Regions from separate parts of the Plantibacter sp. CFBP 8798 genome, predicted to be linked through region 2. Evidence: riboswitches for the same ligand, from Rfam matches in the RefSeq annotation. Region 2 holds a riboswitch; the other holds the start of a gene.
The links. Region 2 has a riboswitch for thiamine pyrophosphate ahead of IFU30_RS10175 (ECF transporter S component). Riboswitches for the same ligand answer to the same signal wherever they lie in the genome.
Positions count from the first base shown of each region.

Region 1 (4,408 bases), on a different contig from region 2:
GTCGTGGTGGTCACGGTGGTCGCGATCGCCCGATTCCGCCGCGGTGCCGCGATCCCCGGCGACGAGGCGATGATCCCGGTGACCCTGCACGAGAAGACGCCGCTCGCGCGCCTCCGGACGCAGCTGTTCTCCGACGACGACTGGAAGAACCTGCCGAACGCGATCACGGCGGGACGTATCGTCCTGCTCCCGGTGTTCGCCGCCCTCGTGATCACCGGCTCCTACTGGGCTGCGCTCGTCGTCGGTGCGGTGGTGTTCCTGAGCGACGTCGCCGACGGACAGATCGCGCGCCGCATGGGCACGGTCTCAGCGCTCGGCACCTGGCTCGACGGGGTCGCCGACCGCCTGACCGTGGTCGTGGTCGCCGCATCGTTCGCCATCGCGCAGATCATCCCGTGGCAGGTGTTCGTGGTCATGATCGTCCCCGACCTCCTGCTCGCGTTCGTCGCCGTCGTCGCGTTCCGCGGGACGCCGGAGGTGCCGGTGAGCATCGCCGGCAAGATCCGGACGGTGTTCCTCTTCGTCGGCTTCTTCGCGCTGCTCATCGGCCTCGCGCTCGGCGGCGGGGATCCTGCGTCGGCGCTCTACCGGGTCTTCGGCGGGGTCGGCTTCGTCGCGATCCTCCTCGGACTCCTCGGCCACTTCGTCGCGGCGACCCAGTATGCGCGACGCATGGTCGTCACCTGGCAGCGACAGGGCGTCCGCGCGGCCCGCTGACCATGACGCCGACCGTCGTCGGAGGTCGCCGCCGGAGGGCACACGGCCACGGCGCAGGCGGTGTCGTTTAGGCTCGGAGCATGCCAGTCGACTATCCGGACCTCGTCATCTTCGACTGCGACGGGACGCTCGTCGACACGGAACGCATCTCCGTCCGGGTGAACCTCCAGCTGCTCAACGAGGTCGGCGGCGACTACACCGAGGCCGAGGTGCGGGAGCTCTTCGTCGGCGCCTCGCTCGAGACCTACGCGACGCTCGTCGAGCAGCGGCTCGGGAAGCCGCTCGAGGCCGACTGGATCCAGCGCTGGAGTGATATGTTCCGCGGCATCTGCGAACGTGAGCTCGAGGCGGTCGACGGGGTCGTCGACGCGCTCGACGGTATCGCTGCGACCGGGGTGCCGCTGTGCGTCGCCTCGAACGGGATGCTGCACGACGTCGTCCGCAACCTCGGGCAGGTGGGCATCCACGACCGCTTCGACGGGCGCATCTTCAGCGCGACCGACGTCGCCGTCGGCAAGCCCGCACCCGACCTCTTCCTGCACGCCGCCGCCGACTTCGACACGGCCCCCGAGCGATGCGCGGTCATCGAGGACAGCGTCGTCGGCGTCCTGGCTGCCCGCGCGGCCGGCATGACGGTGTACGCCTACGCCGGTGGCATGACGCCCGCCGAGCGGCTCGTCGGCGACGGCACCCACGTCTTCGACGACATGCGCCTGCTGCCCGACCTCATCCGCGACACCTGGGCGACCTCCGCGGCACGCTAGCCGCACAGCACTAGCTGCGACTGCGGAGCTCGGGGAAGCCGTCCTCATCGTCGGGGACGGCCTGCGTCGTGACGGTCGGCGCCGGTGCCGCGTCGGACGGCTCGAGGTCCTGGGCCGAGGCGTCCTGCTCCTCGGCGCGACGTCGGGTGCGTTCGCCGCCGCGCTTGACGGCACGGTCGAACAGCTGCGGGCCGGTCGTCGCCAGGCGCTTCCAGGGGAGGGTGCCCTCGATCTCGATCTGTAGCGAGAAGCTCAGCAGGGTGCGGATGACGACGATGATCGCGAGGACGAGTGCGTCGGTCAGCGAGGGCGTCGACGTGACCGTCTTCACGAGGTCGGCGGCCACGAGGATCTCCAGCCCGAGCAGGATGACCGAACCGATCGTCTCCCGCAGCATCCGGAAGGCCCGTGCGCCGTCGCGCGTGCTCCACCACAGGCGGGCCGAGAGGCTGACGGCGATCACGAAGCCCACGACCATCGCCCCGACACCGGCGACCTCGAAGACGATGGTAACCAGCTCGAAGAAGTCCATCCCTCCATCATCCTCGCCCGCCCGCTGGACCGGAAGCCGGGCCGACCCGCTAGGGTGGTCGCGAGTGACACGGGGTGCCGATCCCACGACGATCGGCTGAGAACACACCCGTCGAACCTGATCTCGTTAGTCCGAGCGAAGGGATGTCGCGAATGAGCATTCGCACACCGCAGCAGTCTGCCCACCCGTCCACCGACGACTCGTCCGTCGGCGAGTTCGCGAGCGCGTCCGGGGACCTCCTCGACCGCCTGCGCGAGCGCACGCCGCTCGTCCAATCGATCACGAACGCCGTGGTGACGAACTTCACCGCGAACGTCCTGCTCGCCATCGGCGCCGCCCCGGCGATGACCGACCTCCCCACCGAGGCCGGACCGTTCGCCCGCATCGCCTCCGGCGTGCTCCTCAACCTCGGGACGCCGCAGGCTGAGCAGCGCGAGGCCATGGTCGAGGCCGCCACCGCCGCGAACGAGGCCGGCACTCCATGGGTGCTCGACCCCGTCGCCGTCGGCTTCCTGCCGGTGCGCACGGCGCTCGCCACCGAACTCCTCGCCCTCCGGCCGACGATCGTGCGCGGCAACGCCAGCGAGATCATCGCGCTCGCCGGACTGGGCGCCGGCGGTCGCGGCGTCGACAGCACCGACTCGGTCGACAGCGCGATCGAGGCGGCCACCGCGATCGCCCGCTCCTCGGGTGCCGTCGTCGCGATCTCCGGGCCGACAGACGTCATCACCGACGGTGAGCGCATCGTCCGCTGCTCGAACGGACATGCCTGGCTCACCCTCGTGACGGGCGGTGGCTGTGCCCTCGGTGCCGTACTCGCCGCCTTCGCGTCACTCGACGAGGACCGGCTGCTGACGACGCTCGCGGCGACCACCGCGTACACGGTCGCCGCGCAGCTGGCGGCCGCGGAGAGCCGTGGACCCGGCTCCTTCGCTCCCGCCTTCCTCGACCGCCTCCACCTCCTCGATGCCGACACCGTCCGCAGCCTGGCGGTGATCGCGTGAGCGCCTCGACCACCGCGGACCTGGTCCTCGCGGCCCGTTCGCACGCCGAGCTCGTGCGCCGCGGTATCGCCACCTACCTCGTCACGGATGCTCCGGCCAGCGGGGATCGCGGTGTCCTCGACGTCGTACGCCGAGCTGTCGACGGCGGGGTGACCGCAGTTCAGCTGCGGGAGAAGACCGCATCGGCGCGAGAGCTGTTCGACCTGACCGTGCGTGCGGCGGAGGTCGTCGCCGGGCGGGCGCTGCTCCTCGTCGACGACCGGGTGGACGTGTTCCTCGCCGCCCGTTCCGCCGGTGCCGTCGTCCACGGCGTCCACGTGGGTCAGAGCGATCTCCCGGTCGACGCCGTGCGCCGCATCGTGGGGCAGGCCGCCGTCGTGGGGCTGACGGCGAACACCCCGGCGCACCTCGACGCGGTCGCAGCGCTGCCTCCCGGGGCCGTCGACTACCTCGGTGTCGGCGTCATCCGCCCGACGACGACCAAGCCGGACCACCCGGAGCCGCTGGGCATGGAGGGGTTCGCCGCGATCGCCGCCGCGACCCCGCTCCCGTGCGTCGCGATCGGTGGGGTGTCACTGGAGGACACGGTCGAGCTCCACGCTGCCGGTGCCGCTGGTCTCGCCGTCGTCTCCGCCATCTGCGCCGCCGACGATCCGGCGGCCGCCGCCCGGGCGTTCCGCAGCGCCTGGACCGAGGTCTCGGCATGAGTGCCGCGGAGCAGACGACGACGCCGGAGTCGTCGAGCTCGGACCGGGTGCGCGGTCGACGACCTGTCGCGGTCCGGGACACACCGCGGGTGCTCAGCATCGCCGGGACCGACCCGACCGGCGGTGCCGGGATCCAGGCCGACCTCAAGAGCATCGCCGCGAACGGCGGATACGGCATGGCGGTCGTCACCGCGCTCGTCGCGCAGAACACCCGGGGCGTCCGATCCGTGCACACCCCGCCCGTCGGGTTCCTCCGCGAGCAGTTGGACGCGGTCGCGGACGACGTGGTGATCGACGCGGTCAAGATCGGGATGCTGGGCGACGTCGCGATCATCGACACCGTGTCGACCTGGCTGCAGGAGACCGTGACCGGACCCGTCGTCCTCGACCCGGTGATGGTCGCGACGAGCGGGGACCGCCTCCTCCACCGCGACGCCGAAGCGGCCATGCGCGCGCTCCTGCCACACGTCGACCTCCTGACCCCGAACCTGCCGGAGCTCGCCGTCCTCGCGGACGAGCCGGTGGCGACGAGCTGGGCCGACGCACTCGCCCAGGCGGAACGGGTCTCGGCGCAGGCGGGCGTGATCGTGCTCGTGAAGGGCGGGCACCTGACGGGGACGACCGCGTGCCCGGATGCGCTCGTCGACGCCACCGGTGGTCTGGGCGACGACCGATCACTCGTCG
Region 1 is NZ_JACYTS010000003.1:710,416-714,823, reverse strand. It holds gene IFU30_RS15920 (CDP-alcohol phosphatidyltransferase family protein) at 1-717, shown strand, start outside; gene IFU30_RS15915 (HAD family hydrolase) at 798-1,481, shown strand; gene IFU30_RS15910 (DUF1622 domain-containing protein) at 1,492-2,013, opposite strand; TPP riboswitch at 2,074-2,174, shown strand; gene thiM (hydroxyethylthiazole kinase) at 2,166-3,017, shown strand; gene thiE (thiamine phosphate synthase) at 3,014-3,724, shown strand; gene IFU30_RS15895 (bifunctional hydroxymethylpyrimidine kinase/phosphomethylpyrimidine kinase) at 3,721-4,408, shown strand, end outside.
Region 1: another riboswitch for thiamine pyrophosphate. It lies ahead of thiM (hydroxyethylthiazole kinase); the one in region 2 lies ahead of IFU30_RS10175 (ECF transporter S component).

Region 2 (4,408 bases):
AGGTGGCGAGGAACGGGGCGACCGCCTGGCACAGCAGGTAGGCGGCCAGGAACCAGAGCGGGGAGCCGACGCCTGCGGCGACGGCCTCGATGATGGCCGGGTCGACACCGAGCGCCCCGGCGAGCCACAGCCCCGCGGCGAGGAAGAGCAGGACCGGGATCGTCGGCAGGGCGAGTCGGAACACCCGGGACCGGAGGAAGTCGCTGGTCCCGCCACCACGTCGGACGGTGCTGCGCCAGCCGGTGATCGTCGCGAAGCCGCCAACGATGAAGAACAGCGGCATGATCTGGCCGAACCAGGTACCCGTGTCGAACCACGACTGCTGCTCGAGCGCTCGGGAGATGCCGATCGTGCCGTCCGGCTCGACGGCCACCGCGACCATCAGGAGGTGGACGATGACGACCGTCACGACGCACGCGACGCGCACGAGGTCGAGGGCGAGGTCCCGCCCGGAGAGGTCTGGGACCGCCGGGGCCGACCCGGTCCGCGTTCGCGTGCTCATCGCCGGACAGCCTAGCGTCGCCGGGCCCTCCCGCCTCGGCCCTTGTGGAGAGCGTGTCGGAGGCGACTGAGACAATGGAGGCATGAGTCGGCAGGATGGAGCGTCGCGTCGCGTCTCGGCGCACGATGCCGACGACAGCGGTACCCCCATCCTCCACGTCGACATGGACGCGTTCTTTGTCTCGGTCGAGCTCTTGGAACGGCCCGAGCTGCGCGGTCTGCCGATCATCGTGGGGAACAAGGAGGGGCGGTCGGTCGTCACCTCCGCCAGTTACGAGGCTCGCCGGTACGGCGTGCGAGCGGCGATGCCGGTGTCCCAGGCGATGCGCCTCTGTCCGAGCGCCGTCGTGTTGCCACCCCACCACGGCAGGTACCGCGAGTACTCCGACCGGGTGATGGAGGTCTTCGAGTCGGTCACGCCGCTCGTCGAGCCGCTGAGCATCGACGAGGCCTTCCTCGACGTGTCCGGCGCGGTCCGGTTGCTCGGGAGCCCACGGACGATCGCCGCGCTCGTGAAGCAACGGGTCCTCGACGCGACCGGTCTGCCGTGCTCGGTCGGCTTGGCATCGACGAAGTACGTCGCGAAGCTCGCCTCCGGCCTGTCGAAGCCCGACGGCCTGCTGGTCGTGCCCGCCGACGAGACCCTGGCGTTCCTCCACCCGTTGCCGGTCGGCGCGCTGTGGGGTGTCGGTGGTCGGACGGAGGAGCAGCTGACGAACCGGGGCATCCGGACCATCGGTCAGCTCGCCTCCACCCCGCTGTCGATGCTCCAGCGCGCGGTCGGTGAGGCCTCCGGTCGCCGACTCCTCGAGCTCGCGAACGGGATCGATCCGCGCGGCATCGAGCTGGCACGACGCGAGAAGAGCGTCAGCCACGAGGTGACCTTCCCGACGGACGTCTCCGACCCGACCATCCTCAAGCGCGAGCTGCTGAACCTCGCCGGTCTCGTCGCGATCCGGCTCCGGAAGGGCGGCTACGCCGGCCGGACGATCAGCATCCGTGTCCGCTATGCGGACTTCAGCGTCATCACCCGGTCGCGCACCATCGGCGAGGCCACGAACGTCGGGCGTCGGGTCTACGACGAGGCGGCGTCGCTGTTCGACGACCTCGATCGCGGCGGACGCCTCGTGCGCCTCGTCGGGGTGAAGGTGGACCAGCTCGTCCCCGCCGATGAGGCCGGTGCCGGGCTCTGGGACCCGGACGAGGAGTGGCGTGAAGCCGAGCAGACGATCGACCGGGTCGCGAGCCGGTTCGGCGATCTCGCGATCGCTCCCGCCTCCCTCCTCGGCAAGCCGAGGCGTCGCGGACTCGGCAGTCGCGGAGACTCGCAGGGTGCTGGGAGCACGGATCAACCCCTTGGACCGGTGGATACCGAGCGGTAGCCTCGCGGTATGACGAATCTCGTGGAGAAGCTGGCAGAACAGGCGAAGGGGCTCGGCGTGTCCGCAGCCTACGGGGAGCAGCAGGACGTCGACGGCACGAAGCTCGTGCCCGTCGCGCTGACGTACTACGGCTTCGGCGGCGGCTCCGAGGGCGACGGCGACGACGCCCCGAGCGGCGGTGGCGGTGGCGGCGTCTCGATCCCGGTCGGTGCCTACATCAAGACCGACGAGGGTCTCCGTTTCGACCCGAACCTCATCTCGCTCATCGCCGTCGCGATCCCGTTCATCTGGGTGAGCGGCAAGGCACTGGCCGGCCTCATCAAGGCCCTCAAGAAGTAGCCCTCCCCGTCGAACCCCTGTCGTGCGACTGCGTACGGCAGGGGTTAGACTCGTGCCACCACGGGAGTCCGGTGAACCGGGCTGAGAGGAAGGTATTCGCCTTCGACCGTCGAACCTGATCTGGATCATGCCAGCGCAGGGAGACCATTTCTCGCTATCCCGTGCTCTTTTCCGTCTACAGGAAGGGCACGTATCGTGTCAGCATCGACCAAGATCTCACCCTCTGAACGCGCTGCGTCGCGGACCTTGCGCTGGAGGGTCGTCGACATCGTCGTGGTCGCCGTGCTCGGCGTCGCGACCGGCCTCATCTTCTGGGCGTGGAACACGCTCGGATCACTCTGGTACGCGGGTGCCAGCGCCGTCACGCCCGGTTTCGGCGGGATCGCCGTCGGGATCTGGCTCCTCGGCGGGGTGCTCGGCGGACTCATCATCCGGAAGCCCGGCGCAGCACTCCTCGTCGAGACCATCGGTGCGATCGTCTCCGCCCTCATCGGCAACGCATGGGGCGTCACGACGGTGTACTCCGGCCTCGCTCAGGGCCTCGGTGCTGAGCTGGTGTTCGCGGCGCTCGCGTACAAGCGCTTCGGCCTCGTTCCGGCGATCCTCGCCGGCGCCGGCGCCGGGGCCGGCGCGTGGCTCCTCGAGCTCGTGATGTCGGGCAACCTCGAGAAGGGTGTCGAGTTCAACGCGATCTACCTCGGTTCGCTGCTCGTCTCGGGCGCGATCCTCGCCGGTGTCGTCGGCTGGGCACTCGTCAGGGCACTCGCGTCGACCGGAGCGCTCAGTCGGTTCGCGTCGGGGCGGGACGCTCGGCGCGAGGTCTGATCGTGCCGGGAGCGGCTGGGACCGGTCCGGCGCGCGTCGTCGCGCGGGACTGGGGGTGGCGTCATGCCGGTCGGAAGGCCTGGGCGGTGCGCGACCTCGACCTCGTGATCGAACCGGGCGAGCGGGTCCTCCTCCTGGGGGCGTCCGGTGCCGGCAAGTCGACGCTGATCCACGCACTGGCCGGCGTCCTCGGCGGTGCGGACGAGGGGGAGTCCCACGGCTCGCTCCTCGTGGACGGCGTTCCGCCTGAACGAGCGAGGGGTCGCATCGGGCTCGTGCTGCAGGATCCCGATTCGCAGGTGATCCTGTCCAAGGTCGGCGACGACGTCGCCTTCGGCTGCGAGAACCTCGGCGTCGAGCGCGAGGAGATCTGGCGCCGCGTCGACGCCTCGCTGGAGGCCGTCGGACTGGACCTGCCGCTGGACCACTCGACCTCGGCGCTGTCCGGGGGTCAGAAACAGCGGCTGGCCCTCGCCGGCGTACTCGCCATGCACCCCTCGCTCCTCCTGCTCGACGAACCGACCGCGAACCTCGACCCGGCCGGGGTGGCCGAGGTGCGGGACGCCGTCGCTCGGCTGGTCGATGACGGTTCGTCCACCCTGGTCGTCATCGAACACCGCGTCGACGTCTGGCGCGAGCTGATGACCAGGGTCGTCGTGCTCGACGCCGACGGCGGTGTCCTCGCCGACGGGCCACCCGACCTCGTCCTCGACGACGTCGGGCAGCGCCTGGCCGATGCGGGTGTCTGGGTGCCGGGCATCCCGCTGGGGTTGGCCCCTCGTCCGGTGTCCGGCCCATCAGCGGCGGTCATCACGACCGACGACCTGGCGATCGGTCGAACGCGGAAGCAGCCGGTGCAGGAGCACCTGGGGCTCGCGGTGCCCGAGGGCGCGGCGACCGTCATCGTCGGCCCCAACGGCGCGGGGAAGTCCACGCTCGCGCTCACGCTGGCGGGACTGCTGCCGGAGATCACGGGGACGGTGACCGCCGCTCCGCAGCTCGCCGGCAGGCTGGGATCCCGGCCGATCCGCTGGAAGTCCACCGAGTTGCTCACACGCATCGGGACGGTCTTTCAGGATCCCGAGCACCAGTTCGTCTCATCGACCGTGCGGAACGAGCTCGGTGTCGGCCTGCAGGCCCTCCGCTGGTCCCGGACCGCCATCGACGAGCGGGTCTCCGAGATCCTCGAGGCGCTCGGTCTCGGTCGTCTTGCCGAGGCGAACCCGTTCAGCCTCTCGGGCGGTCAGAAGCGCCGGTTGTCGGTGGCCACCGTCCTCGCCGCCCGGCCGGCGGTCATGGTCCTCGACGAACCGACGTTCGGGCAGGATCGACGCACGTGGTTGTCACTCGTCCGCCTGCTG
Region 2 is NZ_JACYTS010000002.1:669,930-674,337, reverse strand. It holds gene IFU30_RS10190 (acyltransferase family protein) at 1-502, opposite strand, end outside; gene dinB (DNA polymerase IV) at 585-1,883, shown strand; gene IFU30_RS10180 (hypothetical protein) at 1,893-2,222, shown strand; TPP riboswitch at 2,273-2,381, shown strand; gene IFU30_RS10175 (ECF transporter S component) at 2,418-3,047, shown strand; gene IFU30_RS10170 (ABC transporter ATP-binding protein) at 3,134-4,408, shown strand, end outside.